Regions from separate parts of the Bacillus jepli genome, predicted to be linked through region 2. Evidence: riboswitches for the same ligand, from Rfam matches in the RefSeq annotation. Region 2 holds a riboswitch; each other region holds the start of a gene.
The links. Region 2 has a riboswitch for cyclic di-GMP ahead of ABC371_RS11170 (EAL domain-containing protein). Riboswitches for the same ligand answer to the same signal wherever they lie in the genome.
Positions count from the first base shown of each region.

Region 1: another riboswitch for cyclic di-GMP. It lies ahead of ABC371_RS02800 (sensor domain-containing diguanylate cyclase); the one in region 2 lies ahead of ABC371_RS11170 (EAL domain-containing protein).
Region 3: another riboswitch for cyclic di-GMP. It lies ahead of ABC371_RS14225 (anti-repressor SinI family protein); the one in region 2 lies ahead of ABC371_RS11170 (EAL domain-containing protein).

Region 1 is NZ_JBDFMO010000001.1:564,450-568,647, reverse strand. Features, by position in the region: gene ABC371_RS02810 (ABC transporter permease) at 1-352, opposite strand, end outside; gene ABC371_RS02805 (ABC transporter ATP-binding protein) at 342-1,451, opposite strand; cyclic di-GMP riboswitch class I at 1,731-1,815, shown strand; gene ABC371_RS02800 (sensor domain-containing diguanylate cyclase) at 2,034-3,224, shown strand; gene ABC371_RS02795 (YxcD family protein) at 3,259-3,546, opposite strand; gene ABC371_RS02790 (hypothetical protein) at 3,534-3,980, opposite strand.
Region 2 is NZ_JBDFMO010000001.1:2,198,718-2,202,915, forward strand. Features, by position in the region: gene ABC371_RS11165 (PilZ domain-containing protein) at 1-478, opposite strand, end outside; gene ABC371_RS11170 (EAL domain-containing protein) at 493-1,203, opposite strand; cyclic di-GMP riboswitch class I at 1,294-1,378, opposite strand; gene ABC371_RS11175 (hypothetical protein) at 1,649-1,819, shown strand; partial or broken gene ABC371_RS11180 (sporulation histidine kinase inhibitor Sda) at 1,966-2,082, shown strand; gene ABC371_RS11185 (hypothetical protein) at 2,231-2,497, opposite strand; gene ABC371_RS11190 (hypothetical protein) at 2,577-2,825, shown strand; gene ABC371_RS11195 (hypothetical protein) at 2,885-3,043, shown strand; gene ABC371_RS11200 (hypothetical protein) at 3,040-3,309, shown strand; gene ABC371_RS11205 (hypothetical protein) at 3,312-3,566, shown strand; gene ABC371_RS11210 (IS256 family transposase) at 3,873-4,198, shown strand, end outside.
Region 3 is NZ_JBDFMO010000001.1:2,782,396-2,786,593, forward strand. Features, by position in the region: gene ABC371_RS14205 (lasso peptide biosynthesis B2 protein) at 1-70, shown strand, start outside; gene ABC371_RS14210 (nucleotidyltransferase domain-containing protein) at 48-1,229, shown strand; gene ABC371_RS14215 (VanZ family protein) at 1,294-1,761, shown strand; gene ABC371_RS14220 (helix-turn-helix domain-containing protein) at 1,815-2,147, opposite strand; gene ABC371_RS14225 (anti-repressor SinI family protein) at 2,277-2,417, opposite strand; cyclic di-GMP riboswitch class I at 2,452-2,541, opposite strand; gene ABC371_RS14230 (YqhG family protein) at 2,920-3,714, opposite strand; gene ABC371_RS14235 (DEAD/DEAH box helicase) at 3,692-4,198, opposite strand, start outside.

The DNA.
Region 1 (4,198 bases), 1.6 Mb from region 2:
AGGCTCCAAAAATCCCAATAAAAGCATATGCTTTTAATAGAAGATTGATCCAAGAAGGAGCAATGATGAGAAGCAACCAAAGATGTTTATGCTTCGTTCTAGTGATTAAATAGGCTGTAGGGTATGCGACCAATAATGAGACAGCTGTTATTAAAAAGGCATACCAAAATGAGCTTAATGTCATCTTTAGATAAGTTGGTGTGAAAAATGTTTTGTAATTTATTAATGATAGATTTCCCTCTATATCAAAAAATGAATAATAGAGAACAAGTGTAATCGGAGCAATAACAAATACAAGAATCCATAGTGCATAAGGGATAAAATATATATTGCGAGTCAGCTTATTTTCCATGGCTTTCCCCGTCCACATATGCCTCTAAGCGACGATCATATTCTTCCTCTGTTTCACCAATCCGCATAACATGAATCGCCTCTGGATCAAAGTAAAGTCCGATTTCATCGCCAACTTTAGCTTTCTTTGTAGAGTGTACAAGCCACTCATTTCCATCCTTATCAAAGCCGCAAATTTCATAGTGAACCCCTCTAAAAAGCTGAGAATCTACAACAACTTGAAGCTTTCCTTTTTCAACAGAGGTTATTTCTAGATCTTCAGGACGGATGACAATTTCAACAGGCTCATTGTCTGAAAAACCTTGGTCAACACAATCAAATGTCTTTCCAACGAATTCAACTAAAAAGTCTCGATGCATTTTTCCTTTTACGATATTCGATTCTCCGATAAAATCAGCGACAAAGCGATTGATGGGTTCGTCATATATATCGATAGGGGTGCCACTTTGTTGTATGTCTCCTTTATTCAATACAAATATCTCATCAGACATAGCAAGTGCCTCCTCTTGGTCATGTGTGACAAAGATAAAGGTAATACCAAGTCGCTTTTGAAGGTCACGGAGTTCATATTGCATTTCTGTACGGAGCTTTAAATCAAGTGCTGACAATGGCTCATCCAATAAAATAATCTCAGGCTCGTTCACAATCGCTCGAGCAATTGCCACACGTTGTCTTTGACCACCCGACATTTCTCTAATTTCGCGGTTTTCATAGCCAGTAAGATTGACAAAGCTTAGGGCTTCTTTCACTTTTTTATCGATTTCAGATTGCTTCATTTTTTTTATTCGTAAGCCAAAGGCAACATTTTCATATACATTAAGATGTGGAAATAAAGCATAATCCTGAAACACTGTATTAACCTGACGCTTATTGGCAGGTGTGGTGTTTACTTTTTTGCCATTAAAATAAACCTCTCCATCTGAGGGTTCGATAAATCCTGCGATCAAACGCAAAATCGTTGTTTTTCCACATCCGGATGGACCAAGAAGGGTATAAAACTTTCCTCTTTCAATTTCAAAGCTGACATTGTTAAGGACAGGTGGGTCATTGTCATATTGTTTCGTCACATTTTTAAATTGGATAATAGGTATACTGGTCATAGCAACCCCCTTCTTTCTATATAAAATAAGGTAATAGTTTTTGTGTAATCCGGCATAATTATACACGAATCGGCAAAAAATTCAATAACATTCATAAAGTCAAGTGTAAAAATATAAATGGAGTGATCGTATATAGACCGAAAAAAGAATCTAGTAAATTGGTAGTAGGAATAAATTAACATTTTTAGAAAAAGGTGAGGTTAATTTCATTGACCAAATGTGAAAATAGAAATATAATTATAGTACAATTTGAAATAATCTTTCTTTAAAGATAATTGTATAAAGGAAAGGCAAATTCATTGAAAGATGAAGACGCAAAACTATAGGGGCTTAGTCCAGTTGGACATGCCAGCCAGTTGCCGAGTAAAACTCGTATCGTAAGAGCGAAGATTAATCGGTGTGTGATTAGTCTTTTTTTTTATACCATTAAGTATATTGTTGTTACTATTTTACTAGATTTTTGGATAAATTAGCATGTTCAAAAGGAAGGGGAAAAGGACCGCGTCGACGAAACGCCATGACCAGTGCCATTTTCAACCGGTTTTTTGAACATTCTTTAAAAAAATTTGGAAGTGATTATGCATGAAGAAAACCATCCAGAATCTGAACGTACTAAGAAAACTGAGTGAATTAGTCGAAAAGGTTGGTTTCGAAAAGAACCTGATTTCTGACGAAACTCGTAGCTTTTTTGACGAGATTGGTCAGGAACAAGAGGAACAAAAGATTACTAGCACCCTTTTAACCCAACTCCAACAAATGAACGAACAAATGGAAAATATGCATTGGATGAACAAGCATTACCGTATCCTTCATGAATTTGCCCAAATTTGCAGCAAAACTTTAAATGAAAGCGTTCTTCTTCAAAAGTCCTACGAGATGGTATCACGCGTTATGCCAACGGACTCGTTTTATATTGCCCTGCACAATCCTGGTGATGCACAAATTCAAATGATTTTTATTATGGATAACGGTGAACCTGCCCCACCAAGTACCGTGGAGTTTGGTGAAAATTACACATCAAAGGTTATAAAAACACGAGAAATCGTTCACCTCAAGCATCGAAATCAAAACATTGAGTATGATACGAAAATGGGAGAAGGAGAGCAAGACACAAGGTCTTGTTTATTCGTACCAGTTGTGATGGATGATCAAGTAAAAGGTGTCATTTCAGCACAAAGCTATAGGGATTTCGCCTATCGGAAGGAACACGAGGACCTTTTGCAAATGATCGGTGCTCAAGTTATCAATTCGATTGAAACAGCACGATTATACGGAAAAATTTACACAATGTCCCGCACAGACGAATTAACAGGTTTAAAAAACCATCGTGCTTTCCATGAGGATTTAGGACAATTAATTCGAAATGATGATGGCGAGATTACAGTTATGATGATCGATTCTGATGATTTAAAGCAAGTAAATGACCGCTTCGGCCATGATGCGGGTGATTTATATTTAAAAATACTTGCAGACGGCATGAAAACACTTTGCAATGATAAGATGGAAGGCTATCGATATGCGGGGGATGAGTTCATGATTCTTATTAAAACCCGCATTGATTTGGGTGTGAAGGACATCTACTATAAGTTAAACGAGTATTACTCGGAACACCCACTCATCGTTGATGATGAAAAAATCACCGTTTCAATCAGCACTGGTGTTGGTGTCTATCCGTATAATGGAACAACTGTGGATGCGTTGAAGAAGGCAGCAGATCAAGCCCTTTACGCTGCAAAAGAGAATGGAAAAAATCGAATAGTCGTGGCGAATTAAAAAAGCTCATCCATTTGGATGAGCTTTTTTAATTTTAGTTAATATGGGCAATGATGCCTTCTTCATCGTCTAATACAAGCTTGATTCCTGCATATGGGTCTCGATTCAGAAATTCTCCAAGCCATAAACGAATCGCTTCGATTAGGTTTGCCATGATGAGAACCTGTTTGCGATCGTTGACATATGCTTCAGCGGAGAACCCGTAGTCATCATCATACATAAGCTCTACTTCGACTTCTTCTGGCTTTACTTGTTTTTTCAAGCCAATATAAACACAAACCGCATTAATAATTTCTTGTTCAGAAAGAATTAACGTCTCCATGGGTCTGCCTCATTTTTCTTACGATCTCTAATCATCACGAAGATTTTACGAATGATGACAATCAGAACATAAATCGCTATAACGTTAATCATTAATCCTAAAAATGAGCCGAGCATTCCCATTCCACCTAGAAGACCACCAAACAGGAACCCTGCAAGTCCACCAAGCATAAGGCCTTTCATTAATCCACCAGACATGAATCCACCTTTAGGATTTGTAGTAGTAGACTTGTTTGTCACATTATTATCTGCCTTTTTCTTTTGTTGTTGTTGGAAGTTGGATTTATTTGTGTTTCCTATATTATTATTAAACCCTCTCTTACCTGACTTATAGCCTTTTGCTTCAACAGTTGTTGTTTGGTCTTGGAAGACAAAGTTTCCAAGTGGCGAAAGAATCAGAGTAAGTGCTACCATAGCCGCTAAAACCTTTTTCATATAAATGTGTACCTCCATAAGTTAGTATTGATATTTTTACTATTATAACCTAATATCGTGAAATTCTCTTGTAATTCACCTTCCTCAGTTTTCTACTTTATATACGATGATAAAGGGGGAAGGTTTCATTTTATGGATAAAAATGATGTTGGTAAATTGTAACAAAATCATTAAGGCTAAAAGTTTTTCAATAGAAATTTAAAATAAAGAGTTGATAT
Region 2 (4,198 bases):
TTACAGATAAATCAACAAACTGTACGCCATATGATATCGACTGTCCTTTAATATGATCTTCTCTTCGGATAATTTTACCTTTTAATTCGAATTCCTCATCCTGGAAATTAAAGCTTATTTTCATAATAATGTTGTATTTAACTGGGAATTCATAAGATGTTATAAATTTCAGACCACCTATACTTAAATCCTCAATTACACCATTAAATGACTTGTTTTTTAGTTTTCCTAAAGAATTATTACCAAAATCTATCAAAGTAAAGGAACCTTCAATTCCAGGTAGGGCGATTCTATAGGACTTTCTTTTATCAACTGGTTTGAATCTATTTTCTTTAACTAATTGACTTTTTAATGATTTATTATTTTTGCTTAAAGTTTCAATTAAATGACCTTGTTTTAGTAATTTACGTTCATCTCTAAGAAATAATATTAACAAAAAAATCAAAATTATAGTTTGTGATAAAACTATGTAGCTCAAAAATATCACCTCATTTAAACAACTTGAATGGCTTTAGGTCTTCCTAAAATAAAGCCTTGACCATATTTAACACCAATAGCTTTTGCAATTGCTAAATCCATTTCAGTTTCAAGTCCTTCAAGTACTAAATTAATATTATGATTATTAGTGTAATGAAGAATTGTCTTGATTAATTCCTGTTTTTTAGGTTCCCTATACAAGTTGTTAGAAAAATATTTATCTAACTTAATAAAATCCGGATCAAGCTCAATTATGGATTTGAGATTGGAATTTCCTTTTCCGACATCATCAATTGCAAAGAGTATTCCCTCTGATTTTAATTTTGAAATACTCTCTTTTAAACTAGAATAATCAGTAATTGTTTCCATTTCACTAATTTCAAAGATGACTTGTTGACTAAAGTAGTTGTTATCGGTAATAATTTTCTTTATAAAGGGTAGGAAATTTGTATTTGTAAGGGTAGATGGAAATACATTTAAAAACAAATATCCGTCCTTTTTTGAAAATCCTGCCGAATGGTAGGTAAATGCAGCTTTATGAATAGACCGCGAATCTAATTCATAGAGCTGTTTTTCTTTTTTTGCAAGGTTAAAAGTTTCTTCGGGATTTACATAATCTGAGGTTCTAAGGAGTCCTTCAAATCCTATCCTTGTCCATGTATGAATATCAATAATAGGCTGGAAAAAGTGTGAAAATAATTCATTTTGAATCAAATCACTAATCATTTTTAGTAATCACCCCTTTCATTCTAATTTTCTGAATAAAAAAAGATGACTACACCGAAATAAAACGGGAGTCATCTTTTCTCCGCTAATTTCGGTAACTCGACTACCATAGCAAGATTGCTTTAGGTTCGTAGCTTTGCGTCCTTATCTTTCGATAAGTTTGCCTTTATCGTATAGCATATTCAAATGTAATCCTTTTTCCATATTCTAGAATAAGACAAAAATCGAAAAATTTCAACATAAATAGACAAATAGATTAGTAATGAATAAAGAAAAAGTCGTTTTATGTCGAATGTTGTGTATTTTTATTATGAAACATTCGTGTTTCTGTCACATTTGTAAAAAGGTTTGTCCCTTAGCTTATTGAATACTTTTAAGTAAGGGGATGTTAATATGATTATTAATACAGAAATTAAAGAATTAACCGCAATTCAGGAATTTAGCAATGGTAAATTTGACAGTAGCAGAGATTACAAATGGTCAGTTTGATGTGTTTGTATTGCCAACGCAGTGGGGACATCAAGAAGTAAGGGTTACAAAATCGGGTAACAAAGAAGAAATTGTAACTGAAGCATTGAAGGAATTTGAGGAATTGAATAAAGTTAAATTATCATGAAAAAAGGCCCTGTCTCTTAGCTGAGGTAGGGCTTTCTCATATTAGAATTGGTTTTGGGTCCAGGACTCATTCTAAATGCTGGATAAATATCGGTAATTAGTGTATATTTATTCCTGTCGTGATTTTATTGAAAGGAGAAATATCCAGTGAGGCGTCTTACAGATCAACTATTAATTGAAGCATATGATCAAGCCAATAAATTAAAGTTGAATAATGAATTCATTTCCCTTTTGAAGACTGAGATGCAAAGAAGGAACCTTAACGATAATAACCATCACGAAACTCCATTGTACTCTTCAAAATACACCTCAAGATTAACTACATAAAAGAATACAATCTCGGACTCTTGCATTGAAATCATACTATAATAAATGGATTAAAAAAGCCTTATCTCTTATTGTGATAGGGCTTTTAAAACGGCAAATCATCCTTCGGTGGTATTCTCCTTATCTGCCTCGTTAATTCCGTTATATCCTTATTTCCTTCATAAAGAACCTTCTTTATTAATGTTTCCCTATATCCAGTTTGTTTGATTATGTCCTGTATGTACTGATAGGCGATGATGGCCACAGTAAGATCAGGGTTATTTTTATATTCCCTTGGATTGATATCAAAAGCCCCACCACTTCGAAGTTTGCTCCCCTCGATGTCTAAAAACACATCTATATTTACTTTCATAATAATCTTCCTTTTTTTCTAAAAATCATATCATAAAACGGTCATACGAGTCATACCCTGTACAAAGGGGGTGGGACAATTGAGTAGTAATAGGAGTAAAAATAAAGTAGTAAAATCAGTGTCTTTTAATATCACAAATGAAGAAGATGTAAAGTTTTTAGAACACATTGGCGAAACGAATTTTAGCGGCTATGTTAAAGACCTTATAAGAGAAGATGTTAGGCGCCGTAACCAACCATTGAAAATCGTAAAAAAGACAGAGAGAGGGGGAGTTAAAATTGATTTAAGGGGTAGTAATACCCCTCCCTCCTCTCGGGCTCTCGTGTAACACTGTAACACGGTTGACGTTGTCAATTGACACTACTTTTTCAAAAGGAGAGAAAAGAGATGGGAGTAGAGGAGTTAATTGAAAAGCTAATGGAGTATTCAGCGAATAGCATGAAATTGTTTCAAGAAGATAAAATAAGCCACGAAGAAATGGAGAGAAGGGTAGCGAGTGTGCACTTGCAGTTGATGGAGTTTAACAAGGCTGGTGTCGGTGTATGATAGAAGGGAAGGGACTAGGTAGTAAGAAAATTAACCGTGTGAACTTGTCTCTGTCGAATAGTTATAACAAAAAATTGAATCGACTGGCTACAGCTTGCAATATGAAGCCTACGACATTAGCAGCTCGATTAGTTGAGTTGAGCCTGGACAATAATAAGCTTGTCTCACAGTTGCAGGATGAGTATTGCACACATCATGCTTATCGAGTCATACCGGTAAAAAAATATGGCAGTAATGATATCGAATACTTGCTTCAGGGGGACTGATCATGAGCTGGATGTATTTTGTATCAGGTGGCATTTCCTTTATGTTTGCTTATTTCTTATTTACTGGAGAAAGAGAAAATGACGCAGATGATTCAGAAGAAAATGATGATATAGAGGTGAATGATCATAAAACAAGAAGAGTTGAATTATCATGCCAAACATGCCGGAAATTAAAATGGCATAGAGAGATTGAAACGTACTTATTTGAATGCATGAAATGTAAAAGAAGAGTCGATTTAAGAAAGAAAGTGTCTTGAAAAAAAGAGCCTATCAAATTGATAAGCTCATGATGAATAGTGATACCATTAATGATACCGTTTTTTAATAAAAACATAAAAAAGTAATGAAAAATTGATTGCACATATATTCATAAACCTTGATTTTATGCACTTATACGTTTATCATTCGTTTATACATAGTCGAGATGGAAGGTTCAATCGGATAATAAATCAAAGAAACTCGTTTGAGAGACGGTGCGGAAAAAGTTGTGTAAATAGGTTTCAAATCAATCCTCCTTGGCAAGAATTAGGATAAATAATTTTTGCCAAGGAGGTTTTTTCTACATGAAATTACCAAAGGAATTAATCAGAGAAATTGTAAAGGAACAAAAATTCACTAGTACCAATCAAATCATGGAAACGATCAAAGAAATGTTTTCCGATGTATTGGAGGAAGTGCTCCAATGTGAAATTGATGAGCAACTGGGTTATGAAAAGCATCAACGTCGAAATGATGGACCTAATAATTATCGAAATGGTTCAACAAAACGGAAACTAAAAACACAATTTGGTGAAGTTGAAGTAAATGTTCCTAGAGACAGAAATGGCTCGTATGAGCCGCAAATTTTGGACAAATACCAAAGAAATGTGGACGGACTAGAAGAAAAGAT
Region 3 (4,198 bases), 580 kb from region 2:
CATGTTTGCAAAAAGAGTTCGTAATAATGGGGTCAAGGGAGATCGAAATGAACAACATTTATCAACTTGATGTTACAAAGGTTCCTAAAGAACTTACCTTTCTATTAGATATTATTAAAATGGAAACCGTAACTGATATTACGGAAAAATATAAGAAATCCCTTGATCAAATGGACTGGGAACACTTTCTTAAATTGATTCTTCACCACCGTCTATATCCACTTTTATATTCAAAGATTAAAGTATTAGAAGAGAGTAAGGTCCCAACGAAAGTCGTAAATTCGATTTCGCATTATTATCAAAAAAATACGTTTCAGATGCTGCATCTTTGTGGACAAATGGAGTATGTGAGTAGATTGTTTATATCAAATGGAATCTCTCCTTTGTTTTTAAAAGGTCCCGTACTTGCTACAGACCTTTATGGTGATATTTCTCTACGTACTTCTGGAGATATAGATGTTCTTATTCCGATCGAAGACTTAGAAAGAGCTGAAGAGCTTCTTAGTGAAGAAGGGTACATAAAGGATGAATATATTCAATCCGTTCTGAATGATTGGAAGTGGCGACATCATCATTTTACTCATTTTCATCCGAAAAAGAGGATAAAGCTTGAAATCCATTGGAGGCTAAACCCAGCTCCAACAAAAGAGCCTAGTTTTCAAGAATTATGGAACAGAAAAAGAGTAAGCACGATTACGAAGTATCCAGTTTATATTTTAGGTAGTGAGGACTTGTTTTTCTTTTTAATAACGCATGGAGCTAGGCATGGTTGGTCAAGGTTACGCTGGTTATTCGATATCCATATGCTTGTTCAAAAAGATCTTCATTGGTCAACACTTCGAAATTTAGTACAAAAATATAAAACTACACATCTAGCAGGGCAAACCTTGATTCTTTCGGCTAATTTATTGAAAACAAAAATAACGAAAGAGATGAAGCCGTTCATCAAAAGTACCCGAAGTCAATTGTTGGCCCAGCAAGCAATCTTTTATATTGAGAGAATGATAAATTTACATACAGAACCAGTCCCCCAGGATATTTCAAAATATCATTCACGCCATTTATTTTCACTTATGTCAATCCAACAAAAGTTTATGTTTATTTTAAGTACATTGCATCCTTATTATATGGACAAGGAAACATTGCCATTACCTAAGAAACTGCATTTCTTGTACTTTCCATTACGGCCGTTTCTATTATTATGGAGAAGAGGGAGTAGGCAAGTTTAAATGAATAGGAATCAGGACATGATTATAACGAAGTATATTGTTTGAGGGTAAAGGTAGGTTTTTTATGCACTTATATATCATTCGCTTTATTTTACGAATATTACCAGTTGTATATATGCTTTGGATATGGTTACAATCAAGTCATTTTAATCCTAGCAAATTAGAGGGTATTCATGTTCAGATTGGCTTACCAATCTATTTAATGCTAGGTGCAGCACTAGAAATTGGTCACTTATTTCAGTTTGCTATTTTGTATGCCTTATTAGTGATGGCTTTCCTGACCTTTAGAAAGCTTTCACTCAAGATAGAAATTCTTCTTTTTGTAATCGCTGTTTTATATGGTGCGTTAGATGAAATCCATCAATATTATGTTCCGTTCAGATCCTTTTCGGTTACCGATTTAATAAAAGATACGATAGGCGTCGTTGTTGTTTCATATATCATCCACAAAAAGTATTTTAATCACAAACAATCAAGGATAGGGAAATTTTTAAGAGGAATTACCGAACTTAAAAAGAATTTCTCCATATAAAATAAAAAAGCCCTTCAAGAGATGAATTTTTTTCACCTTCCTGAATTGCTTTTTTATTTGTTATTGGTATTTTTCCATTTGTTAAATTCTAAGAATGCCTTAAATTCATCCTTTGATACTCCAGATTTCATTGCTTCCTGTACAAGTTGTGCCCAATCAGAATCAAGATCTTCTATTTGAACTTCGTGATCCTCATTATGGAGTAGAGTATTCACTGATACCCCAAGGACCGCAGAGATTTTCTCTAAAAATTGAATAGAAGGATTTGATTGAAGGTTGCGTTCGATTGAACTTAAATAAGATTTTGCAACCCCTGCTCTTTCAGCCAATTCGGATAAGGATAATTTTCTTTGCAAACGGTATTCTTTGATACGTTGACCAATCATAAAATCCACCTTCCTCCATTTATGATTATAACATAAAATGAAGAAAATTGTTTTGTATGACGAACGATTTAATCAAAAATATTGCAAAAAAATGTGTTTTCTTGAAGTAGGAGTGGGTTTCTCTGTTCTTTATCCAATCATAGTGTTAAGTCCGTCAGCTTTTTCTGCAAAGAACGCTTTGATTTCATTCACACTAATGCCCATATCTAGTGCTTCTAAAATTAGGTCTACCCATTCCTGATCAAGTGTTTCGTTTTCTACTTTTACCATACTTTTTAATACCCTCCCAAAATACATTAGTATTCCAGGCAGTCCAGCCATCATAATTGAAATCTCCAACCTTAGACCTGTGACTTTGCGTCCCAATTTTTCAAAAGGTTTGCCTTTGTCTGTTCGAAGCTAAGCTGACTGACCTAAAACGATAGTCCATATATGTATAGAACCTTAGTATTACATTTAGAAGTATAAAACATGGGAATTGATGTTTCTGTAAAAAACTGTCGATGTCAAAATATTTACAAAATACAAATAACTAAACGGGTGAGCTATCGAAATATGGTTATTTTTTCCTGTATTTGTAGAATTAACTCGAAAGATAGGGAGAAAGGCCTATGATTTGTTAACTAGTTAGAAGGTGTGGTTAATGTATAACGAAATTCTAACACGATTTTTTGTAATTTTTTCAATGAAATGCAAGGTATTTGTCGAACGATTTTTTAGAAGAAAGCCTAAAAAAATGTAACCTACCCCCAAAAATGAGGATAGGCCTATTTCAGATCGCGTTTTGACAAAGATAAAACAATCCTCCATTGATTATTTCGACAAGAACTCTCGGTTCGTATTGATCCTTAAGGGCTTCTTTTTCAATTTCATAGCTTTCAGGTTTTTCGTCGATTCCCTCATAAAAGGCATCTAACAAAGCTAAATCCTCATCCCAACGTTGTCTCGCTTCATCTGCCCATGCATGATCCTGTGATTCAACGAAGCCTCTCACATATTGTTGAAGACGATTGACACCACTTTGCGGCTTCACAAGTGGTGACATCGTGTACGTTAAATCAGGAATTTTTGGTGTGAGTGGTAGTTCCTCTAGTTTTTCCTGAAAGTCCTCAACAATGATTCCGTTGATTAGCTGTAAGCCCAGTGACATTAACACATCACGCTTACGGTCACTTTTATAGGAAACCTTCACATTTAACCCAAGCCATGGGAAAAGGGGTGTATTTCCTTGAGCACCCGGGGGCTTTTGCTGATACAATCGAATATAGCTTGCTAGCTTTTTTGTTGATTCAAAAATTTGATGTAAGCGGGGAGCCCCGAAATGGATAAAGTCACCCTTTACATTGTCAGGCGTTTGGTCCCGGTCCGTAATTAACGTTAGCTTCATTGGATTCGGTTCTCCGCCTGTTTTTTCAACATATGTCCAATAAAAGGGGCGGTTCATGAGTTGCTTATCCAAATCAATTGTCAATTGCACGGACATATATCCTGGATGTCGTACAAGAATTTCACAATGATTTGATACAAAATATTTCTCTAGAAAATTAACGATTTCCTGTTGCTGCACGCTGCTCACCACCGTTTTGTTCTTCAAAGCTAATAATCGACGTTAAATTTTCCATTTTAATTCTCATTTCACCCTCACTCCGAGACCGAAGCATGATGTCTTGAATGTGATCTTCAATATTACCAAGATCGAGCCTTGTTAAAATATCGTCTAATTGACCGATGACACGTTCAAACAGATTAATTTTTTCATATAATAGCTTTAAAATATGCTCTTCAACCGTGTTCTTTGTTGCGAAATTATAGATATGAACATCTTTTTCCTGACCAAGACGATGAATACGCCCAATGCGCTGTTCAAGTCTCATTGGATTCCAAGGAAGGTCATAATTGATTATATGGTTACAGAATTGCAGGTTAATCCCTTCGCCACCAGCCTCAGTTGCAATCAAAACCTGGAACTTACCTTTAAATAATTCTCGCATCCAATCCTTTTTCCCACGCTTGAATCCACCTCTAAATGGAACAGATGATATTCCATTTTG